Metabacillus sp. B2-18: one gene and its partner. The protein of the gene in region 1 binds, or shares a complex with, the protein of each later gene. Links are inferred from orthologs where the notes say so. Each region holds a gene or a part of one and is shown on either strand. Other genes may lie near its edges. The genes, in order: LPC09_RS18230 and LPC09_RS24400.

Region 1 (12,512 bases):
AAGGTCGTCAAAAGAAAATCACTGTTTTCAAATACAAAGCTAAGAAAAACTACCGTAAAAAGCAAGGTCACCGTCAGCCTTACACAAAAGTTGTTATTGAAAAAATCAACGCGTAAGGCGATTTGAAATGATAAATGCCAAAATTTATCGTTCAAATGAGGGACTAATTACAGCGTTCATCTTATCTGGACATGCTGAATTCGATGAATACGGCAAAGACATTGTTTGCGCTGGAGCATCTGCTGTTACCTTCGGAGCTGTTAATGCAGTTCTCTCGTTAACAAACATTGAACCACAAATTGATCAAGGAGGAGAAGGAGGATATCTCAAAGTAGAAATCCCCGAAAATCTCGATGCATCAACAAGTGACAAAGTTCAATTGTTATTAGAAGGTATGGTTGTTTCATTACAAACAATTGAAAGAGAGTATGGACAATATATTTCGGTAACTCATCATTAAGCAGGAGGTGAAACTTCATGTTAAGATTAGATCTTCAGTTCTTCGCATCTAAGAAAGGGGTAGGTTCGACTAAAAACGGTCGTGACTCTATCTCAAAACGTCTTGGTGCTAAGCGTGCAGATGGTCAGTTCGTTTCTGGTGGTTCAATTCTTTACCGTCAACGCGGTACAAAAATTTACCCAGGTGAAAACGTTGGCCGTGGCGGTGATGATACACTATTCGCAAAAGTTGATGGTGTTGTTAAGTTCGAACGTTTCGGACGTGACCGTAAAAAAGTTAGCGTATATCCAGTAGCTCAAGAAGCTTAATTTTACGAAAAACTCTAACCGGCTAGGTTAGAGTTTTTTAATTAAATGGTTATGTTCATGTAGTAATATCCAATTGAATCTATAGTGATAAAAAACAACAATTAGAACAGTACATAAGCTCTCTATTCTTATTCAACTCTACTACACGTCACGTATTTTCAACTTCATTTAATACAATTCTTCTTAAATTAGAAATTACTCCTTAAGTTCTAATACAATGTTTGTTATAATTTTTAATACAGCCTAAAAATAAGTATAACTCCTTTATGAAAATGATTTTAATTAAATAGTAGGAGAAATTGTATGAAAAACAATCAAAATGATATGAATATTATTGATCTTTTAAGTCATTCCCGGCATGACTGGATGAATAAATTGCAGTTAATTAAGGGTAATATGTCACTACAAAAATATGATCGTGTTCAGGATATTATTGAAGAGATTGTCATTGAAGCACAGCAAGAATCAAAGTTGTGTAATCTGCACATGCCTTTATTTGCAAGTTACCTCATGACGTTTAATTGGTATAGTCATCATTTTACATTAGAATATGAAGTTTTAGGTGATATAAAGAGCTTTTCACACTATGATGAACCAATTACAAAATGGAGTAAGGAATTTTTGGATATACTAGATAACACCGTTGATTACTCGGGTGAAAATCATGTAAGTATTACTTTGAATACAGGTCATTCTAATGAAGAAGGAATTCGTTTCTTTTTTGATTTTGAAGGCATACTAAAAGATAAAGAGCAAATAAAGAATTGGTTTGAAAGATCAGGGAATCATGCTATTCAGGTAGATGAACTGGAAATTAGTACATACCAGATAACGGTGGCGTTATCACTCATGTGATTCCAATTACTCATTTTCTTTAATAGTGAGCTGAATATAAGCTTACTTTATGTATAGGTATGTAGAACGGAGGAAGACAAATGTTTGTCGATCAGGTCAAGGTTTATGTAAAAGGTGGCGACGGTGGAAACGGAATGGTTGCCTTTCGTCGCGAGAAGTATGTTCCAAAGGGAGGTCCTGCTGGTGGTGATGGCGGCAACGGAGCTGACGTTGTTTTTGAAGTAGAAGAAGGACTACGAACGTTAATGGACTTTAGATACAAACGTCATTTTAAGGCACCTCGTGGAGAACATGGCATGTCAAAAAATCAACATGGTAAAAATTCTTCACCAATGATTGTAAAAGTTCCACCAGGGACTGTTGTGACAGATGAAGTAACAGGACAAGTTATCGCCGATTTAACTGAACATGGACAACAAGCGGTTATAGCAAAAGGTGGCCGTGGTGGTAGAGGGAATAGTCGATTTGCTACCCCTGCAAACCCTGCTCCAGAGCTTTCAGAAAACGGAGAACCAGGTATTGAGCGAAATGTTATTTTAGAATTAAAGGTATTAGCTGATGTTGGATTAGTTGGGTTTCCAAGTGTAGGTAAATCTACATTATTATCCGTTGTGTCATCTGCAAAACCTAAAATTGCTGAATATCACTTTACAACTCTAGTTCCAAATTTAGGAATGGTCGAAACGGAAGATGGAAGAAGCTTCGTTATGGCAGACCTTCCAGGATTGATTGAAGGAGCTCATGAGGGTATTGGTTTAGGTCATCAATTCCTTAGACATATTGAAAGAACGCGTGTTATTGTTCATGTGATTGATATGTCCGGGTTAGAGGGAAGAGATCCTTATGAAGACTATTTAACGATTAATGCGGAGTTAAAGGAATATAACTTACGTTTAACAGAAAGACCGCAAATTATTGTAGCCAATAAAATGGACATGCCTGATTCTGAGGAAAATCTTAAATCATTTAAAGAAAAGTTAGAGGAAGATCTACAAATTTTCCCTATTTCGGCCATCACAAGAGAAGGTGTTCGAGAACTATTATACGCAGTTGCAGATGCAATTGAACAAGCTCCAGAATTTCCTCTTTATGAAGAAGAAGAAACAGAAAATCGTGTTGTGTATGAGTTCAAGAAAGAAGAGCCGAATTTTGCTATTTCTCGTGACAGTGAAGGGGCATATGTTCTAACAGGAGAGAAAATCGAAAAACTCTTCAAAATGACAGATTTCTCTCGAGAAGAGTCTGTGAGACGATTTGCACGTCAGCTTCGCGGCTTGGGTGTTGATGAAGCATTGCGTGAACGTGGAGCAGAAGATGGAGACATTGTTAAATTAATGGATTATGAATTTGAATTCGTTGAATAGCAGATTAAACTAAGCTAGTAGGGAGCTGAACGTTAGCTCTCTTTTTTTATGTCTTAATTAAAACCTATACATATATTTTGGTCAATTTATAAGGAAATTTCGTTTTTCTTCTGAAAAAAGGAAGAAATTTAGCCAATATTGTGATAAATTATCTACATTGAGAAAAAAGTGGGAGGGAAATCATGAAGGACGATACCTTTTATTTGGTGCGTGAGGATATATTACCTGAAGCGATGAAAAAAACACTTGAGGTAAAGAAGTTAATAGAAAGAGGGAAGGTAGACTCTGTAGCTGAAGCTGTGCAGCGTGTTGATATGAGCCGTAGCGCTTTTTATAAATATCGAGATGCTGTGTTTCCGTTTCACACAATGGTTAAAGAAAAACTGATTACCCTTTTTTTTCACTTAGAAGATCGTAGTGGTACACTTTCTCATTTGTTATCTGTTGTCGCAAATGCTGGTTGTAATGTGTTAACGATACATCAAACGATTCCAATTCAAGGCCGTGCTAATGTAACGCTATCACTTAATACTAATGGGATGACAGAAGAAATAAATCAGCTTATGTCCAAGCTAAGAAGATTAGAGTTTGTTGAAAAGGTTGAGATTTTAGGGCAAGGAGCATAAGGAGTTGAATGGAAGTTGGCAATTAAGGTAGGTTTTTTAGGTCCGAAAGCAACATTTACCCACTTAGCTGTTCAATCATATTTTGGAGATGACATTGAGCAAGTAGCTTACTCCACAATACCGCAATGTATTGATGCAGTAGCTGGTGGGGAGATTGATTTTGCCGTCGTACCTACCGAAAATGCACTTGAAGGATCAGTAAATTTAACGATAGACTATTTAATCCATGAGCAACCATTATATATAGTAGGGGAAATTGTTTCACCAATCGAGCAACACTTTATGGTTCATCCTGCTAATAGAGAGAAGTGGGAACAAGTGAATCGTGTTTATTCTCATTCCCATGCTATTGCTCAATGTCATAAATTTTTGCATAAAACGTTTAAAGGCATTACATATGACTATGCTACATCAACTGGAGCAGCAGCTTACTATGTGAGTCAGCATTCCGAAGAACTTGTCGCAGCTATTGCAAACAAGCTAGCAGCAGAGGAATATGGTTTAGAAATAGTAAAGGCAAATATTCATGATTATCATTATAATCATACTCGTTTTGCTATTGTTCATCCGTCTCTTGATGGGGAGTATCCAAGCTCAAAATTGGTGTCGGAGAAGGAAAAAACAACATTAATGGTTACCTTGCCATCTGATCAGTCAGGTGCGTTGCATCAAGTGTTATCCGCGTTTACCTGGCGGAAGCTAAACCTTTCGAAAATCGAATCTAGACCAATGAAAACCGGTTTAGGAAACTACTTTTTTATCATTGATATTGATATGAAAGTAGATGAAGTCTTAATACCAGGAGCGATCTCAGAATTGGAAGCACTTGGCTGCGGCGTAAAGCTGTTAGGTACTTATGATGCTTATATGATTAAGCAGGGTGCAGAAAAAGAGGCAAAATAAGAAAAGTGATCTCCTTACTTGAATAACCGATGGTTTAAATAAGCGGAGTTTTTCCGGTTAGACTGAAGAATGAGCTTGGTTCGGGGAAATAAGCGGAATTTTCCCCGTTAAGCAAACTAAAATGGTTCCTTTTCATCTTTTTTGATTAAATAAGCGGAATCTTTCCGTCTATTACATCTATTTTTCGTGCTATTTCCTCAATAAGAGGAATCTCTCCGCTTATTTTAGTAGCTTATTTCCTGGTGATCCATGAAGATTTGGTAATCGCTTAATCGGGTGCTTCACTTGGTGTAAAAAATGCTTGGAGTATCTCCAAGCATTTTTCTTTGCTGATTTTCTTACCAAATTGCTTTTTAAGCCTAGCACGAATTACTATACGAAATGTAATGTTAATTCGTATAGTGTACTTTTGCGTCACCTTTATTCTTTTACTAAAAATCCAGCCTTACTTAACTCTTCACAAGCTAGATCTAATTTTTCGCTTGTATCTGCCTGCAACGTATGAAGGTGTAGACCTTCTGTTAATTGTGATAAATAAGCAGCATTATGCTGATTGATTTTTTTCATGAATTCTTTTACATCATTTCGATTTCCAACCATAATAGATGCTGTTAAGTCACCGTAAACAGGATGTTCAACAATAACATCTTTGATGAAAACACCGTGATCCACCAGAATGGTTAGTTCCTCTTCTGTTCGTTCAGGATTATGACTACATGCAATAATACGTTCATGCAATTTTTGTTCATTCGCTTCTTTATTTAAATAAACATAGCCTTGACTTGTTGCCATAATTGGATGGTTTTTGGCTTTTAGTAGCGAAATATCCTGTACAATAACTTGTCTGCTCACATTCGCTAAAGTTGCCAGCTCTCCACCCGTGATGGGCTCCTCGGCATTTATTAGTCTGTCTAATAATAGGCTTCTTCGTTCTTCTCCTAATATTTTATCTTTCATTTTCATTCCTCCAGAGTACACTCTATACACTAGTAAACCATTGCTTTTTATATTCCATCAAGTTTTTTAGAAATTTTCTACAATTCTTATTAAAATATCAGTAAAACGTCTAATATGTTCTTCCGTAGTATCCTTTCCGAAAGACGCCCTAATAAATTGCTTTGCTTCTTGATCACTATATCCTAATGCAACAACAGATTTCGGGGGAGCCTGCATTCCGACTTGACATGCACTTCCTGTTGATACAGCAAAGCCAAACCGATTACATTCGAGCATGACATATTGTCCCTCGATTCCCTTGACCATAATAGGCAGTATGTTTGGCAGGGAGTGAAACTTGTCATCCCAGTTTAATATAGTTATTTTTTCCTTATAAGGCTGAAGTAACTCAATAAACAAATTTTTTAACTTTTGATAGTGATTGTAGAAGTCATTTCTATTAGTCATTATATCATTGGCTGCTGTTGCAAATGCTGCAGCAGCAGGAACATCGACTGTTCCAGGTCGAAACCCGAATTCGTGTGTTGTACCTGGTATGACAGGGTGCCAATGAATAGATGGATTTATATATGCTGCCCCGATTCCTTTAGGGCCGTAAATTTTGTGACTTGAAATTGATATTGCATCAATATTGGTAACATTCAGAGGTATTTTTCCAAATGTTTGAACACAATCACTATGAAAAATAATTCCCATTTCTTTTAAAGATAGTCCAATTTCTTCAATAGGCTGTATGCTTCCTATCTCTGAATTACCGTGTTGAATGGAGACAAGTCCTGTATCACTCTTTATTGCCTTTTTTACTGAAGATAATGAAATGTTCCCATATTTATCAGGAGATAAGAAAGTTACTTCAAACCCTTCAGATTCTAGCTTTTTGAAATAAGTAAAAAGCGAAGAATGCTCCATTACAGTGGTAATCAAATGTTTTTTGTTAGAATCTAAGCCATTTAATAAAGATTGAACAGCAACTATATTTGCTTCACTACCTCCGCTTGTAAAATAAACGCCTTTTTCATTTCCGCCAATAGAATCTCCAATGATTTTTCTAGAGGCATGTAGTGTTTTTGCTGAAATTTCCCCAATATCATGTAAGCTACTGCTGTTTCCAAATGCACTTTTTGCGGCTTTCGTATATATGTGAAGAGCATTGTCACTCATTGGTGTTGTTGCTGCATAGTCAAGATAAATCACGGTATCACCCCTATTATTCTAATAATCTTATAAAGATAGAAATAAAAACTCTTGTCATTATTTTAAATTTATGTAAATATAGGTGTCAAGACAGGTGTAAATTACAGGAGGGGTGTTATGCCTCAAACAGATGTTATTATTATCGGTAGTGGACTTGCGGCACTTTCTGCTGCGTATCATCTTCGTTACCTGAATGTGACAATCATTACAAAGTCTTCATGGTCAGCAAGTAATTCAATGCTTGCCCAAGGTGGAGTCGCTGCAGCAGTAGATTCAAAAGATTCTTGGAAGCTTCATTATGAAGATACATTGGCTGCTGGTTGTGATCATAATCATGTGCAGAACGTTGAGTACCTTGTACAAGATGGTCCTTCTGAGATTCAGGGGTTAATACAAAATGGAATGAATTTTGATACTAATCCATACGGACAATTATTGCTTGGGAAAGAAGGGGCTCATAGTAGGAATCGGATTATTCATGCTGGTGGAGATGCAACTGGTAAAGAGTTGACCACTTTTCTGTATCAAAAGACGAAAAAATATGTTTCTATGATTGAAAATGAAATGGCGATCGAGCTAGTGATTGAGAGTGGAAAATGTGTTGGTGTTAATACAAAAAACAACAAAGGGGAATGTAAGCAATACCTAGCAAGTAAAACAATTATTGCAAGTGGTGGTTGTGGAGCTGTTTATGGGCATACCTCAAATGCAGATGTGATCACGGGTGATGGAATTGCAATGGCATATAGGGCAGGAGCAGACATTGCTGATATGGAATTTATTCAATTTCATCCGACGATGCTTCATATAGATGGAAAGTGTGTTGGCCTTATTTCTGAGGCTGTTCGAGGAGAAGGAGCCATTTTAATTAATCAAAATGACGAAGCTTTTATGAGTAAATTGCATCCTCAAGCTGACTTGGCTTCAAGAGATATTGTTTCAAGAGCCATTTTCTATGAAATGAAAAAAGGAAATCGTGTTTTTCTAGATATCTCTATGATCGAGAACTTTTCTTTAAGATTTCCTACGATTTCTGCACTTTGCAGAAAATATGGAGTAAAACTTGAATTAGGAAAAATCCCCGTTGCTCCTGGCATGCATTTTTTGATGGGTGGTATCGTTACAAATGATAAAGGGGAGACAAGTATTAAGAACTTATATGCAATTGGTGAAGCGGCATGTACAGGTGTACACGGTGCCAACCGGTTAGCAAGCAACTCTTTGTTGGAAGGGCTTGTATTCGGTCAAAGATTGGCAACTTATCTTTTATCACAACCTTTTGAACATCAAACTACAACGAATATTAATCTTCACTCAAATAAAAATAGTAATTATGACAACAAAAAACTTCCGACTAAACAAGAAATTCAAGAAATCATGACAAAATATGTTGGAATTCAAAGAACAGAGGAAGAGCTTCTTTTCGCAAAGCAATGGTTTGAATCTTATCGGGATCAGATCTCTTTTTGGGATATTAATGTGAAGGATTTCACAATAGATGAAATAGAAAGAACAAATATGCTGACAGTTGGTTGGTTGATCACAACTTCTTCTCTTAGCAGGACTGAGAGTAGAGGCGGTCATTATCGTTTAGATTATCCAAATCAAGTAGAAAAATGGCATCGAAAACAAGTATTTAGATCAAAGAATGAAATGGTTGTGGGGGTATAAAAGTGAATGTTATAAAACTAAAGAAAAAGTTGGAAGAGTTTTTCTTAGAAGACCTAGGTGAATTAGATGTATCCAGTCAGACGATCTTTGGCGTGGAGGCTAGAGGAGAGGCTGTTATTCTTGCGAAAGAAGAGGGAGTACTTGCAGGAGTGAACATTATTGAAGCTGGTTATTCTTTATTTCATTCTGATGTAATAGTAAATCTAAAAAAACAAGATGGTGATCTTCTTCAAAAAGGAGACATTATTGCAGAAATTGAAGGACCGGTTGCCGTTATTTTAAGTGGAGAACGTGTTATCTTAAATCTGCTTCAACGCATGAGTGGAATTGCAACATTAACAAATAAAGCTATCCACTTGCTTCAATCAAATACTACAAGGATTTGTGATACAAGAAAAACATCTCCTGGTTTAAGAATGTTTGAAAAATACGCTGTTCGTTGTGGTGGCGGATTTAATCATCGTTTTGGCTTGTATGATGGAGTGATGATTAAAGATAATCATATCGCATTTTCTGGCTCAATTAAAAATGCTGTAAATAAAGTAAGAGAAAGTACGGGACATATGATAAAAATTGAAGTGGAAATTGAAACAGAGGAGCAGTTACAAGAAGCGATTGATGCAGGTGCGGATGTGATTATGTTTGATAATCGGTCACCAGAAGAGGTAGCGAGATTTGCAGAAATAACACCAAAGCATATTATCACTGAAGCTTCTGGTGGAATTGGCTTGCACAATTTAGCGGATTATCGTCATACGAATGTTGACTATATATCCTTAGGAATACTTACACATTCATACAGATCATTAGATATAAGCTTAAATGTAAAATAGGGGGGAACATCAATGGAACTGTTAGATATCCTTGAACACGAAAAGAAAGAAATGATGCCGGAATTCTATAAAAATTTAACAACTGAAGAAATGGAAAGAAGAGTAAAGGAAATTAAAGAGAAATTCGGTACAAAGCTTTATATACCAGGACATCATTATCAAAAAGATGAAGTTGTCCAATTCTCTGATGTTACTGGTGATTCTCTGCAATTAGCTCAAGCGGCAGCATTAAATAAAGAGGCTGAGTATATTGTATTTTGCGGTGTTCATTTTATGGCTGAAACAGCAGATATGTTAACATCAGAAAATCAAAAAGTAATTTTACCTGATATGAGAGCCGGGTGTTCAATGGCCGATATGGCAGATATTGATCAAACAGATCGTGCGTGGGAAAAGCTGCAAATGATTTTTGGAGATACAATTCTTCCGCTAACTTATGTTAACTCGACTGCAGCAATTAAAGCATTTGTTGGTAAAAATGGTGGAGCAACGGTAACATCATCCAATGCAAAAAAAATGCTAGAATGGGCATTTACTCAAAAACAACGGATTTTATTTTTACCGGATCAGCATTTAGGAAGAAACACAGCTTATGATTTAGGGGTTCCTTTAGACAAAATGGCAATCTGGAATCCGATTACGAATGAGCTGGAGTATGAAGGTAATCATGTAGAAGAAATTGTTGTCATTCTTTGGAAGGGACATTGTTCTGTTCACGAGAATTTTACAGTAAAAAATATTGAACATATCCGAAAAACAGAGCCTGATATGAATATCATTGTTCACCCTGAATGTAGTCGTGAAGTTGTTGGCTTATCTGATTACGCCGGTTCTACTAAATATATTATTGATATGATCGAGGCAGCTGAACCAGGAACAAAGTGGGCAATTGGAACAGAAATGAACCTTGTTAATCGACTCATCCAAAATCATTCAGATAAAAAAATTGTCTCATTAAATCCATTTATGTGCCCGTGTTTAACAATGAACCGCATTGACTTGCCTCATCTTCTCTGGGCCTTAGAAGGACTTGAAAAGGGAGAAATCTCTAACCAAATTGTTGTACCGGAACAAATTACAAAAGATGCTGTTTTAGCATTAGATCGTATGCTCGCAAATGTATAAAATACACCTAAAAGGAATCGACTTAGTCGGTTCTTTTTTTATTTTAATGAGATAACTTAATTCTCTTTAAAAAAACTCTAATAATTTTCAACACTGAATCATAGTATTGTAACAAGGTCTGTTTCCATTAGGTTTATCCACTTTTATTATCATTTTATTCATATTCGCCATTTCTTACTCATAAATTGTTATGAAGATTAATGGCATTATCTGAATTCTTTATAACTTGCTCAAGCAACATAATGATTTCTTCATTTGTCAATCATCATTATGTTCATTCATTCATCGAAGAAGTTGGCTTAGATTTATTTTTAGGCTTAGGAGGGAAAGCATTGAAAATTCATATTGTACAAAAAGGCGACACTCTTTGGAAAATTGCAAAAAAATACGGAGTTGATTTTGAAGAGTTAAAAGGAATGAATACACAATTAAGTAATCCAGATCTTATCATGCCTGGAATGAAGATCAAAGTACCTTCTGGTAATGTAGCTGTAAAAAAAGAAGCACCAATTAAGAAGGAAGCGCCTATACAGCAAACAGCGCCAATAAAAAAAGAGGCACCTATACAGCAAATTGCACCAATTCAAGAGGAGGCTCCTATCCAGAAGCAAATGCCTAACGCCGAGCATCCATTTGCAAAAGAAAAGCCAAAGGCAGTAGTAGATGTTGAAGACACTATGCCAAAAGAGCCTTTAACAGAAAAACCATCAAAACCCTATATACCGCCTGTACCAAATGCGCAACATCCGGTATATACTGGCATGGATGTGAATAATTATTATACGGTGAATATGGCGATGATGCCAAACATGGCAAATCCACAACTTCCACCAAAACCGGCAAATGTCTTGCCTGATATGACAAAAGTAGACGCAGAAGAAAAACTAGAGCCATTTTACTTACCAGAAGCAACAGAAGATAAGGAGGACTTAAAAGATATGGCCAATATGCCTAATGTACCAAACATGCCGAATTTAGCTAATATGGCAAATGTCCCGAATGTACCTAATATGCCACAAATGCAGATGCCTGCTTATAATCAGCCGGCAATGTACCAGCCGCAATATGTTTCACCGCAGTATATGGTACCAGTTTCACCCGTTTTACCAGGATCAGGTCTTTGTCCACCTGCTCCATACTATCCAATGCAAATGCCATATGGATATGGACCAGGGATGGGGATGATGCCGAACCAACCTTATCCAACGCAACTAAGTCCTGAGGAATATGATGAAGATGATGATTATGATTATGAAAATCAGGGACATATGCAAAATATGCCATACCCACAAGCAGCACCTGCTCAATATGCACCAAACTTTCCAGTAAATCCATATGCAGGAGTACCTGTGTCACTAGTTATGCCTGGACCGGGCTTCACTGGATATCCTAACCAGGTTATGGGTGCTTATGATGAAATGCCTGATGAGTATGAGTATGAAAACCAACCACAAATGCCAAGTATGCCATATCCACAGGCAGTAGCACCGGCATATGATCAAGATGATTGTGGTTGCGGAGGACCAACACCATATGCAAATCCATACCAATATGGCGGATACCCTATGGCACAACCATATGGCGGTTTTCCAGCTCAGCAACCGTATCAGCAGCCATATCAACAACCATATCAGCAACCATTTATGGCCCAACCAGGTTATGCCCCATATGGTGCAGGTCCTTATGGATACAATCCAGCGCAACCAGCCCCAGGTGGTCAAATGTTTGGAATGCCTAATTATGATGAACGTGATGAAGAAGAAGAAGATTAATTTGCTTAAAAGCAAGGGTGAAAGCACCCTTGCTTCAGACTGTAGACAAACTCAAGAAAATTGAGTTTGCTTACAGTCTTTTTTAATTTAAACTTGTATTAAGAAAATCTTGAGGTGATAAATATGCTTTCGAAACATAATTCCATACAACGAGATCAAATTGAAATGATCGCTTTAGATCAACTTGTACCAGCGGACCATTTGGTTCGCAAAATAGAGGCTGCGATTGATTTCTCTTTTATTTATGACTTAGTGGAAGATATGTATTCTGAAGTAGGCCGCCCGAGTATTGATCCAGTCATTCTGATTAAACTAACCTTCATTCAATATACCTTCGGTATTCGTTCGATGCGTAAGACAATTGAAGAGGTTCAAACAAACATGGCCTATCGATGGTTCTTGGGCTATGGTTTCCATGATAAAGTACCGCACTTCTCTACCTTC
Region 2 (12,504 bases), 1.3 Mb from region 1 along the record:
GGAAGGAGGGAAATAAATGAGTATAACCACTTTACGTTCAGGGCTGCTTACGACGATTCAGGATTTAGGAAGATATGGATACCAAAAGTACGGAGTCATTGTTAGTGGTGCAATGGATACATATTCTCTTAGAATTGCAAATTTATTAGTTGGCAATTCAGAAGGAGAAGCTGCGTTAGAAATTACTCTAATGGGGCCAACGTTGTTATTTGAAAAAGATATGCTCATCGCGATTACAGGAGGTGATTTATCTCCAACCATTGAAGGAGTTTCTGTCCCATTATGGCGTCCAGTTTTCGTGAAAAAAGGAAGTAAACTTCAATTCGGAGCACAAAAATCTGGCTGCAGGGCTTATCTGGCAGTAGCTGGTGGCTTTGCTGTTAAGAGAATGATGAAGAGCAAAAGCACATACTTAAGAGCAGAAATAGGTGGATATCAAGGTAGAGCGATTCAAGAGGGAGATATGTTAGAAACAAACTCGATATCAGAAGGAGTTAAACTAAAAAACATGCAATCTACTAGTTCTTTCTTAACAGCTAACTGGTCTGTTCGTTGGAATGAGTTTTTACCTTTTGCGAAAAATCCGAATATTCGCGTTTTACCAGGAGCACAGTTTGAACACTTTACACAACAAAGCAAGCAGCAGTTTTTCACCCAATCTTTTAGAGTGTCGCCACAATCGGATCGAATGGGGTACCGATTATCAGGACCTGCTATTGAATTAGAGAAAAAAATGGAAATGCTTTCAGAAGCTGTTGCTCACGGAACGATTCAAATCCCTCCTGATGGAAATCCAATTATCCTGCTTGCAGACCGCCAAACAACAGGGGGATATCCGAAAATTGGCCAAGTTGCAACTGTTGACTTACCAGTTGTTGCGCAGGTTATGCCAGGTCAATCCATTTCTTTTACTGAAATAACATTAGAAGAAGCTGAAAGATTGTATCTAGAAAGAGAAAAAAGCTTAAAGCAATTAGCGGTGAGTATTACCTATAAATTAAAACAATAGAAGGAGTGACAATTCATGCTAAATATAAATGACATTAAAGAAATGATTAAAGCAATTGATTCTTCATCCATTCAAAAGTTTAGGTTAGAGCACGAGGGTACAAAGGTTGTGATTGAAAAAATTTCTGAAGTAGAAGGTTCACTCGTTGTTGAAAAGATTTCTAGCCCGCAACCACAAGCAGCACCAGTTGTAAAAGAGCCTCCTGTCGTGGAGAAAAAAGAAAAGGTAGAAGAGGTGAAAGAAGATCTGCATAAAGTGTTGTCTCCAATGGTTGGTACATTCTATTCCCGTTCAAATCCAGATGCAGATCCATTTGTTCAAGTTGGCTCAAAAGTTCAAAAGAACACTGTTGTTTGTATACTAGAAGCCATGAAACTTTTCAATGAAATTGAAGCTGAAGTAAATGGGGAAATTGTTGAGATTTTAGTAGATGAAGGTCAACTTATTGAATTTGGACAGCCTTTGTTTGCAATTAGAGAATCTTAACTTTTCGTAAGGAGGAAGCATCGTATGTTTAAGAAAGTGTTAATTGCTAATCGAGGAGAAATTGCTGTTCGAGTTATTAGAGCGTGTAAAGAATTAGGGATTAAAACAATTGCTGTTTTCTCTGAGGCTGACCGAGAAGCGCTTCACGTAAAATTAGCTGACGAAGCTTATTGTATTGGGAAAACAGCTTCAAAGGAAAGTTATTTACATATCCCGAATATTTTAAGTGCTGCAACAATGACAGGAGCGGACGCAATACATCCTGGCTATGGCTTTCTTGCCGAAAATGCTGATTTTGCTGAGGCGTGTGAAAAATGTCATATCACATTTATTGGCCCAGACTCAGATGCAATTCAGAAAATGGGAACTAAAGACGTAGCCCGTGAAACAATGAGTAAAGCAGGAGTGCCGACTGTACCGGGAACAGATGGGTTGATCAAAGATGAGGAACAGGCATTGCAAGTTGCGACTGAAATTGGTTATCCAGTGATCGTAAAAGCAACAGCAGGCGGTGGCGGTAAAGGTATGAGAGTCGCGTACGGTGCAGAAGAATTGAAAAAAGCAATTCGTCAAGCACAGCAAGAAGCAGAAACAGCCTTCGGAAATCCGGGAGTTTATTTAGAAAAATATTTAGAAGAGCCACGTCATATTGAGATTCAAATCATCGCCGATCGATTCGGTAATGTTGTTCATCTTGGTGAAAGAGATTGCTCCATTCAACGCCGACATCAGAAACTAATTGAAGAGGCTCCGTCACCAGCCCTAGATGAAGTACTGCGTAACAAAATGGGGGATGCGGCTGTAAAAGCAGCTCAATCTGTAAAATACCATGGTGCGGGAACGGTAGAGTTTTTACTAGATAAACATGGTCATTTTTATTTTATGGAAATGAACACGCGTATCCAAGTTGAGCATCCCGTAACAGAGCTTGTTACTGGCATTGACCTTATTAAAGAGCAAATAGCAGTAGCTGCTGGGTACGAATTATCTTTTAAACAAGAGGAAATCAAAATTAACGGCTGGGCAATTGAATGTCGTATCAATGCTGAAAACCCTGCGAAAAACTTTATGCCATCTCCTGGTCTTGTAGAAGGATATCTTCCACCAGGTGGCTTTGGTGTTAGGGTAGATAGTGCTGTTTATCCGGGGTACACTGTTTCTCCTTTTTATGATTCAATGGTTGCCAAACTAATCGTTTGGGGAAAAGATCGCGAAGATGCGATTAACAGAATGAAAAGGGCTCTTGATGAGTTCTTCATAACAGGTATTAAAACAACGATTCCGTTTCATCTCGAACTACTAGAGCATGATGCATTTGTTACGGGAGAGTTCAATACGAAGTTTCTAGAAACCTATCATATTTCAATAAAAGAATAAATTCTCTGCATATACCCTAGTCTAATACAAATCTTGTAAAAGATAAGAAAAAATATATAATGAATGATAGACAATTTTTTCGATAGATGTATCGACTAAGGGGGAGAATTTTTGCAAAATAAGAATAAAACCGTGATTAAATCGATGGACCTCCTTAACCTTTTTTTAACGCACCCTAAACTATCTTTTAATGAAATGATCAAAGTTTCCGGCATGCCAAAAACATCTGTTCATCGTATGCTCGGATCACTTGAGGATATGGGGTTTCTTGATAAAGATGAAGAGGGGAAATACTCTCTTGGTTTATTATTTTTACAATACGGTCAATTGGTAGCGGACAGGCTGGATATCCGTCAAATTGCCTTACCTTATATGAAATTACTTCGAGATGAAATGGGAGAAGCTGTAAACCTGACAATTCGAGACCAAAATGAAGCGATGTATATTGAAAAGGTTGATACAACTCAGCCAGTTAGGCTGTATACAGCAATCGGCAGGAAATCTCCTCTTTATGCTGGGGCATGTTCAAGAGTTCTTCTTGCTTTTTTACCTGAAGAAGAACTAGAGCAATATTTACATGATGTCGAACTAAGAGCAATTGGATCAGGAACGATTACTGACCAAGAAAAGCTCCGTAAAGTATTAAAGGAAACACAGAGGAATAGATATACAATTAGTAACTCAGAGCTAGAAGACTATACGACATCAATCGCTGCGCCAATTTTTAATCATAAAAAAGAAGTTGTTGCAGGTATAAGTGTGGCAGGTCCAAATGTTCGTTTCCAAGCAGAAACAATTCCGGTTATTATTGATAAAGTGAAAGAAGTCGCTGAAAATATTTCAGTTAAATTAGGGTACGATAATAAAAAAGAATGAACTCACTTGGGGAGTTCATTCTTTTTTCGTTGAGAATTAAAGCTCATCTTCCTCAAACTCATCTAAAATTTCTTTTAGGATAAAAGTTAAGTTGTAGTAAACATATAACGATGTCATTAATGCAGGAAAACCGTATCTCTCACCATCTTCACCGGGAATAAGCGGCTGCCTTAATTTTGAATCAATATGTAGGTCGGTGATAGTGTTGAGGCCTGTATCTTCACCTTTAATCACAGCAGAAACACCAACTGTTTGAATTCCTTTAGAAGATAATTCTTGAGCAAGTTTGATCGCTTCAGCATCAGTGGATCGATATGTAAAGAGAAGGACACGGTCGGCAGCTGTTAGTTCCTTCATTTCACCGTTTTGATTGAACAACGCTTCTGAACGGATAAGAGGCTCACTACTGTTAACCGCCTCTAAAACAATTCCATGTAACTCTTGAAAACCATATATATAAATCTTTCCTTCACCAACTAATGCCTGGGCAAGCAAGCGCGCACTATCCTCAATACTCAGCTCCTCTTGCTCAACAATTCGGTTAAAATGACCCGTTAACTGTGTGGAGAAAATTTTCATCAAAAATATAACCTCCTAATGTGACAAACTTCGGGGCGTGCCTGTCACCACCCGAAGTTTCTGTGACAAAATTCGGGAAGTGACAGGCACCGCTCCAACAAGTTTACCATAACAAACCTTATTATGATAAACTTAACCCAAGCAGAATTTGTCGAGAAAAGAAGATGAAAAAATGCAGGAAATATCAAGGGGGAAACGAATCCATTAGGTGATCGTTTATTTATGCTTAAAGCGCTTAATTTTAGCGTGAAAATAAATGCTAATTTTAAAATAAAGTTCGAAACATGTCACAAACAACAAAAATAACTCAAGAGGTGTAGACAATGTTAAAAGAAAAGATCTTAATTGTTGATGATCAATACGGAATTCGTATTTTATTAAATGAAGTATTTCAAAAAGAAGGATATCAAACATTTCAAGCAGCAAACGGTTTCCAAGCACTTGAAATCGTAGAAAACCACTCTCCAGACCTTGTGTTACTTGATATGAAAATCCCAGGAATGGATGGAATTGAAATTCTAAAAAGAATGAAAGTAATCGATCAAGATATCCGTGTCATCATCATGACTGCTTACGGCGAACTTGATATGATTCAAGAAGCAAAAGACTTAGGCGCACTAACACACTTTGCAAAACCTTTTGACATCGATGAAATTCGTGAAGCAGTAAAAAAGTATTTACCACTTAAAGCGAATTAATTACGAAACCTAACTTTGCAAGCATCCTGTAATATTATATTACCCTAATATATGTCGAATTGTTGCCGAAATCTTCATATATTGGTATGCTAGAAGATGTGAAAAGTGATCATGCGAAGTTACATATAAGGAAAATTATTTGGTCATGCTAGGTATGATATACTTTTCTGTATAAGAAAAATAAGGTCTATATAGGAGGATTTTTCACATGCCTTTAGTTTCAATGACAGAAATGCTTAACAAAGCAAAAGACGAAGCGTATGCAGTAGGTCAATTCAACATCAACAACCTTGAGTTCACTCAAGCGATCCTGCAAGCAGCTCAAGAAGAAAGCTCACCAGTTATTCTTGGTGTATCTGAAGGTGCTGCTCGTTATATCGGCGGATTCAAAACTGTTGTAAAAATGGTTGAAGGTCTTATCGAAGACTACAACATCACTGTACCGGTAGCGATTCACCTTGATCACGGTTCAAGCTATGACAAATGTAAAGAAGCAATCGATGCTGGTTTCACATCTGTTATGATTGATGCTTCACATGATCCATTTGAAGAGAACATTGCAACAACTTCTAAAGTTGTAGAATATGCTCATTCAAAAGGTGTATCAGTTGAAGCTGAGCTTGGAACTGTTGGTGGACAAGAAGATGACGTTGTAGCAGAAGGCGTAATCTATGCAGATCCAAAAGAGTGTGAAGAACTTGTTAAACGCACTGGTATTGATTGCCTAGCACCAGCTCTTGGTTCTGTACACGGACCATACAAAGGTGAGCCTAACTTAGGTTACAAAGAAATGGAAGAAATCGCTGGCTTAACAAACATGCCATTAGTACTTCATGGTGGTACTGGAATCCCAACTAAGGATATCCAAAAAGCTATTTCTTTCGGAACAGCTAAAATCAACGTTAACACTGAAAACCAAATTGCTTCTGCAAAAACAGTTCGTGAAGTGTTAGCTGCGAAGCCAGATGAATATGATCCACGTAAATATTTAGGACCAGCTCGTGACGCGATTAAAGAAACAGTTATCGGCAAAATGCGTGAATTTGGTTCATCTAATAAAGCGTAATAATATTTTAGGGATAAACCGCCTTGCAAAAAGGCGGTTATATTCCGAAAATTAAGAAAGCGCTAACAAATTAGTGGTAAAATCCTTCTAAACCTTTACCTAGCTGACCATAATTGATAGAATAATAGAAAACGGACTTGCCTATGCTAGTCCGTTTTCATTTGTCATCTGAGATTTTAATTCTTTTTCCGCAAATCATAACCTACAAAAACCTTTCAGTGCATCAAGTTTCCTATCTTAAGTACAGCATTTATTCACGAAGCTCTCAAAAACTGGATGGAAAAACGGATTCTTTTACAGTAAATCATTGTTGTCCAACACAATAGATGGTTTAATAATAAGAGGGTTAAAAAAAGATTATATCTTCTTAATGAATAAGTTTTACATAAGTAAGATTGTTATGTATTGACTAAGGCATATAAGGCAATAAAATAGATAAACACTTTTAAAAAGTAATAGTCGTATAACATGGTTGCTAATTTTTTAATTATGTTGACTAGATGTTTTTATTCGGAAAACATGATGGTCGTGTGATTTTATACATAGCTATGCTTAAAACAGAGCTTAGCTCACCCTTAATGTTCTTTCCGGAAAGTCAACTTCATAGAAGGGAGACTAACATGGAAAAATTAAAAGTTGCCGGTGGAGATTTACTAAAAGGTACAGTATCAATTAGTGGAGCAAAAAACAGTGCGGTTGCACTGATCCCAGCGACGATACTCGCTGAATCTCCTGTTACAATTGAGGGTTTACCAAACATTTCAGATGTGAATATATTAGGTGGTTTATTAGAGGAAATCGGTGGTAAAGTAGAGTTGAAAAACAACGAGATGGTCGTTGATCCTTCTGCGATGATTTCGATGCCTTTACCAAACGGAAAAGTGAAAAAGCTTAGAGCTTCTTACTATTTAATGGGAGCTATGCTTGGTCGCTTCAAAAAGGCAGTAATCGGCCTTCCTGGTGGCTGTCACTTAGGTCCCCGCCCGATTGACCAGCACATTAAGGGGTTTGAGGCATTAGGTGCTCAAATCACAAATGAACAAGGTGCGATCTATCTTCGTGCTGATGAGCTAAAAGGAGCTCGTATTTATCTAGACGTTGTTAGTGTTGGTGCAACCATTAACATTATGCTAGCAGCTGTATTAGCTAAAGGCAGAACAATTATTGAAAATGCAGCAAAAGAACCGGAAATCATTGATGTTGCGACATTATTAACAAGTATGGGTGCGAAAATTAAAGGTGCTGGTACAGATGTGATCCGCATCGATGGTGTTGAAAAGCTGCATGGCTGCCGTCATTCCATTATTCCTGACCGCATTGAAGCAGGAACATATATGATTATTGGTGCTGCAATGGGTAAAGAGGTCATGATTGACAATGTCATTCCTTTACACCTTGAATCCCTAATCGCGAAGCTAAGAGAAATGGGCATGCATATTGAAACAAGTAATGACCAGATATTAATCGTTGGTGGTCAAAAGGAACTAAAAGCTGTTGATATTAAAACGCTCGTATATCCTGGCTTTCCAACAGACTTGCAACAGCCATTTACTTCTTTCCTTACAAAAGCAACTGGAACAAGTATGGTAACAGACACCATTTATTCTGCACGCTTTAAACATATTGATGAACTTAGAAGAATGGGTGCAACTATTAAAGTTGAAGGCAGATCAGCAATCGTCTCGGGCCCTACTAAGCTTCAAGGAGCAAAAGTAAAAGCAAGTGACCTGCGCGCAGGGGCTGCCTTAGTCTGCGCAGGCTTAATGGCAGATGGAATAACGGAGATAACAGGTTTAGAGCATATTGATCGAGGGTACAGTCAGTTAGAAGAAAAACTAACAGGCCTTGGAGCAACAATTTGGCGTGAAAAATTAACAGAAAAAGAAATTGAACAACTTCAAAATTCGTAATAAGTTGTAAAATATGATCGTCAAGGATAAGGAACACCTTTGTCCTTGACGATCATACTTTCTTTGTAATTGCTCTATTTTTAATGGAAAATCCCAAAAATGATTGATTAAATCTAAAAAATAGGGTAAAAATAAAGAGTGCTGCATTGAATGAATAACTACAAAATCTACTTCAAGCTCACCTTCATTTCCTTCTCTATCCTAAAGTGATATGTTTATTCTTCTTTTACAACATAGAGCAAATCATCTTCATCCTAATTTGCTACTAGACAAGTTCTCACATATGAAATGAGTTTGAATGATGATCGTTTGAAAGTATGATGTATTGAAAATTGAAAAAGAGTGGTGTTTTTATGAATCAGGTTTCAATTTCTTCATTGGAACATATGAAATTGAAAGAATTATACGAGCTTGCACGTCACTATAAAGTGTCTTACTATAGCAAGCTAACGAAAAAAGAATTAATTTTTGCGATTTTAAAAGCAAATGCAGAGCAAGAAGATTTACTGTTTATGGAAGGTGTTTTGGAAATTATTCAGTCTGAAGGATTTGGTTTCTTAAGACCGATTAATTACTCACCAAGCTCAGAGGATATTTATATCTCAGCATCCCAAATCAGACGCTTTGACTTACGTAATGGAGACAAAGTTTCAGGTAAAGTTCGACCTCCTAAAGAAAACGAACGCTATTACGGGTTACTTCATGTAGAAGCGGTAAACGGTGAAGACCCTGAAACAGCCAAGGAACGTGTTCACTTCCCAGCACTAACTCCTCTATACCCAGATAGACAAATATATCTTGAAACAAAACCTAATCACCTATCTACAAGAATTATGGACCTTATTGCACCAGTTGGATTCGGGCAACGTGGTTTAATTGTGGCACCACCTAAAGCAGGTAAAACAATGCTTTTAAAGGAAATTGCCAACAGCATCACAACAAACAACCCTGAAGCAGAGCTAATCGTCCTGTTAATCGATGAAAGACCTGAGGAAGTAACTGACATCGAACGTTCAGTAGCTGGTGATGTTGTAAGCTCTACATTTGATGAGGTTCCAGAAAATCATATTAAAGTGGCCGAGCTTGTTCTTGAAAGAGCTATGCGCCTAGTTGAGCATAAAAAAGACGTGATCATCTTAATGGACAGCATCACACGTCTAGCTCGTGCTTATAACTTAGTCATCCCGCCAAGTGGCCGTACATTATCAGGTGGTATCGACCCAGCGGCATTCCACCGTCCAAAACGCTTCTTCGGTGCAGCTCGTAATATTGAAGAAGGCGGAAGCTTAACCATTTTAGCTACAGCTTTAGTTGATACAGGCTCCCGTATGGATGACGTAATTTACGAAGAATTCAAAGGTACTGGTAACATGGAGCTTCACCTTGATCGTTCTCTTGCAGAAAAACGTATCTTCCCAGCAATCGATATTCGTCGTTCTGGAACAAGAAAAGAAGAGCTTCTTATTCCTAAAGAACACCTTGAAAAACTATGGGCGATCCGTAAATCTATGACAGACACTCCTGATTTTGTTGAAAAGTTCCTAAGAAAACTTCGTCAATCAAAATCAAACGAGGAATTCTTTAGTAACTTAGATGAAGAAATGAAAAAGGCACGAACTCGGTAAATAATCAAAATAGTAATATTTAACTTCAGCTTGATTTTAGTTTAAGCACTTGTTATAATTTCATCATGTGCTTTTCTAGGAAACAGCTTGTCAGTTGGACGAGTGAGAGCCTAGATATATAACTCTGTTTCGAAAGACTCAGGGCGGAAGGAGATGAAAAGAATGAAATCAGCAATTCATCCAAACTATAATACAGTTATGGTGACATGTGCATGTGGTAACGAATTCGAAACTGGATCTACTAACAAAGAGATCAAAGTTGAGGTTTGTTCTGAGTGCCATCCATTCTACACTGGACGTCAAAAATTTGCAGATGCAGGTGGACGTGTAGATAAATTCAACAAAAAATACGGCCTTAAGTCACAACAACAATAATAAGGCTTTTTCCAAACAGGCAGGACATTTTGGCTCTTGCCTGTTTTTTCACGCCCACTTTTACAATTTTCACACTAAAATTTGGTTATCCTACATATATTGGTAGGGTTTTTGAACGTTGATACCATGTATAATACATGTCATAATAGATGATCACTTTACCAGGAATCGGTTGTCCGAGTAAACTCGGGGCAACGAAGGGAGAGGCCGTTTCAATGTATGTAATGAAGCAAAGTGGATGGCTTGAAATCATTTGCGGAAGCATGTTCTCAGGCAAATCAGAGGAGCTCATTCGTCGCGTAAGACGAGCTCAATTTGCAAAACAAGAAGTAAAAGTATTTAAACCTGTAATCGACAATCGATACAGCGAAGAAAGTGTTGTTTCCCATAACGGAACAGCCATCATATGCAAACCACTCGCTGCATCAGTTGAGATTTTTGAATATATAACAGAAAAAACAGACGTCATCGCAGTCGATGAAGTCCAATTCTTCGATGAACAAATTGTTGACGTCCTAACTCTACTAGCCGATCAAGGCTACCGCGTCCTTGCAGCTGGACTTGACCAAGACTTCAGAGGAGAACCTTTCAGCGTAGTTCCTGCCCTAATGTCACTAGCTGAATCCGTCACAAAGCTTCAAGCTGTATGCTCTGTCTGTGGATCTCCTGCAAGCCGTACCCAAAGACTCATCAACGGCAAACCAGCATCCTATGACGACCCAATCATCCTAGTCGGTGCCTCTGAATCCTACGAACCAAGATGCAGACACCACCACGAAGTACCGGGCGCACCGGTAAAGGACTTTAAGAGAGAGAGTAATGTGGTGAAGTAGGGTTGGGGTTGCGCCGCGGCGATGCCTGTCTGCGTCTAGCTGGCGGTGCCTGTCACTTCCCGGATTTTGTCGAATGGCTTGAGTGTTGTCTGACAACTAAAAAAATATTTATTTAAATTGAACAGTCCAATTTTTGATGAAATTGGGCTGTTTTTTTGTTCCGGACTGCCAAAGCAGGGTGTGAATTTTTAAATTGTAGAGATGAAGACCATTATGGCGGTTCGAATGAAGGGAGATGCTCTTCATAAGGGTGATGAATGTAAATGTCAAGCTAACGATGTACAATTTTGATCGTTTAAGAATGTACAAAATTAATCATCATCTTCTTTTTGTAAATGATCCTTAATTCTATAAGAGGGACCAACAATATTGACAACTGTTGCGTGGTGTAATACACGATCTAATATTGCATTTGCTAATTTAGAATCCTGGAACACCGCATCCCACTCTTTAAAGCTAATGTTTGTAGTTAAGATTGTACTTTTCTTTTCATATCTCAAATCAATTAGCTGAAAGAATAGTTTGGCATCTTCTTTGTCAATTGGAAGGTAACCAATTTCATCAATAATTAGTAATTTATATTCCCATAGTGCTTTAATCGAGACTCTAAGCGATTTTCTAGCTTTGCCTTTTTCAAGTTTAAGATAAGTTCATTACATTTAATAAAATAGGTACTTGTTCGTTTTTTGGCTGCAGCGATTCCAATCGAAGTCGCTAAGTGAGTTTTGCCAACACCACTAGTTCCCATGAAGATAATATTCTGTTTATCTTCGATAAAACGCAGAGAAAGAAAATCAAGAATTTGTTGTTTATTTATCGTTGGTTGAAAATCAAAGTTAAACTCATTTATCTCTTTACGGTGGGGAAAAGCCCCCACCTTAACCATTGAATTTATCATTGTTTTCTCACGAACATCTATTTCATAGTTTGTTAATTTCATCAATGTGTCAACGAGAGATAATTCATTCTTGGTACTAAAATCAATGGTATCGTTAAGATGAGTAATCATCTGTTTTAAGTTTAAATATTCTAAATTACTTACTAATTGTTGATAACTACTATTCAATTTTATACACCTCATCCATTGCCAGTAGATTCTTTTTAGCTAGCTCATCAATATCAGGATAGTCTGGCATTCCCCGTGACAATACGTCTGTATAATGTTCTTCCTTATAATTCAGCACCTTACTACTGATTCGATGTTGAGCGATCAAATCCGTGTTATAATATACATGTATGTGATCGTCATAGACTTGTAAACCAACGGTTTTCCCTTTGTATTCAGCTGGTACTGAATACTGGTTTGATTTGTACGTAATCATGCTCGCAGGGTTAACCTTTACAAGCTTGTGTTTGATCTTATAAGAGTCTCTTATTTCTTTCCTTGGTAGGGGGAGTAAGTGACTCTTTTCTTGTTTTAAAGCAAGTATTGGAATCTTTCTATTTCCTTGATTAAAACTTTGATTATGGCGTTCACAAAGCTTTTGAACAAATTGGTGAAGTCCTTCGTAAGTGAATTTACCCTGATAAGCATGAATCTCATCTAAGAGCTTCATAATACTCTCTACTTTCCCTTTTGTCCTTGGCCTTCCTGCAATACAAGGTTTGATTTCAAATCCACTATCACTGGCAAACTGTTCAAATCGTTCATTAACCACTCCTTTTGAATA

The links.
Region 2: the proteins of LPC09_RS18230 (region 1) and LPC09_RS24400 are in contact, whole or in part, in a solved structure (PDB 1F51), measured with the Bacillus subtilis proteins. The link is inferred for Metabacillus sp. B2-18 from one-to-one orthologs.

Annotation. Positions count from the first base shown.
Region 1 is NZ_CP088245.1:3,566,932-3,579,443, reverse strand. Bases 1-2,847 are described here. They hold LPC09_RS18230 (sporulation initiation phosphotransferase B), read left to right. Parts: upstream 1-1,071; coding sequence 1,072-1,623; downstream 1,624-2,847. Other genes in these bases: obgE (GTPase ObgE), read left to right, coding at 1,704-2,847; rpmA (50S ribosomal protein L27), read left to right, coding at 478-768; LPC09_RS18240 (ribosomal-processing cysteine protease Prp), read left to right, coding at 128-460; rplU (50S ribosomal protein L21), read left to right, coding at 1-116. Also shown: more of obgE, read left to right, coding at 2,848-2,987; LPC09_RS18220 (ACT domain-containing protein), read left to right, coding at 3,170-3,613; pheA (prephenate dehydratase), read left to right, coding at 3,635-4,516; LPC09_RS18210 (transcription repressor NadR), read right to left, coding at 4,937-5,479; LPC09_RS18205 (IscS subfamily cysteine desulfurase), read right to left, coding at 5,540-6,667; nadB (L-aspartate oxidase), read left to right, coding at 6,785-8,338; nadC (carboxylating nicotinate-nucleotide diphosphorylase), read left to right, coding at 8,341-9,171; quinolinate synthase NadA, read left to right, coding at 9,184-10,296; safA (SafA/ExsA family spore coat assembly protein), read left to right, coding at 10,629-12,068; LPC09_RS18180 (IS1182 family transposase), read left to right, coding at 12,192-12,512. UniProt on the Bacillus subtilis protein: Key element in the phosphorelay regulating sporulation initiation. Acts on spo0A. Mediates reversible phosphoryl transfer from spo0F to spo0A.
Region 2 is NZ_CP088245.1:4,871,477-4,883,980, reverse strand. What follows is about bases 3,499-6,337. They hold LPC09_RS24400 (response regulator), read left to right. Parts: upstream 3,499-4,650; coding sequence 4,651-5,025; downstream 5,026-6,337. Other genes in these bases: LPC09_RS24395 (class II fructose-bisphosphate aldolase), read left to right, coding at 5,234-6,091; LPC09_RS24405 (DUF2529 domain-containing protein), read right to left, coding at 3,785-4,330; LPC09_RS24410 (IclR family transcriptional regulator), read left to right, coding at 3,499-3,748. Outside these bases: 5-oxoprolinase subunit PxpB, read left to right, coding at 1-20; LPC09_RS24425 (5-oxoprolinase subunit C family protein), read left to right, coding at 17-1,009; accB (acetyl-CoA carboxylase biotin carboxyl carrier protein), read left to right, coding at 1,025-1,495; accC (acetyl-CoA carboxylase biotin carboxylase subunit), read left to right, coding at 1,520-2,872; more of LPC09_RS24410, read left to right, coding at 2,984-3,498; LPC09_RS24390 (UDP-N-acetylglucosamine 1-carboxyvinyltransferase), read left to right, coding at 6,712-8,001; transcription termination factor Rho, read left to right, coding at 8,355-9,626; rpmE (50S ribosomal protein L31), read left to right, coding at 9,789-10,001; LPC09_RS24375 (thymidine kinase), read left to right, coding at 10,217-10,834. UniProt on the Bacillus subtilis protein: Key element in the phosphorelay regulating sporulation initiation. Phosphorylation of spo0B during sporulation initiation.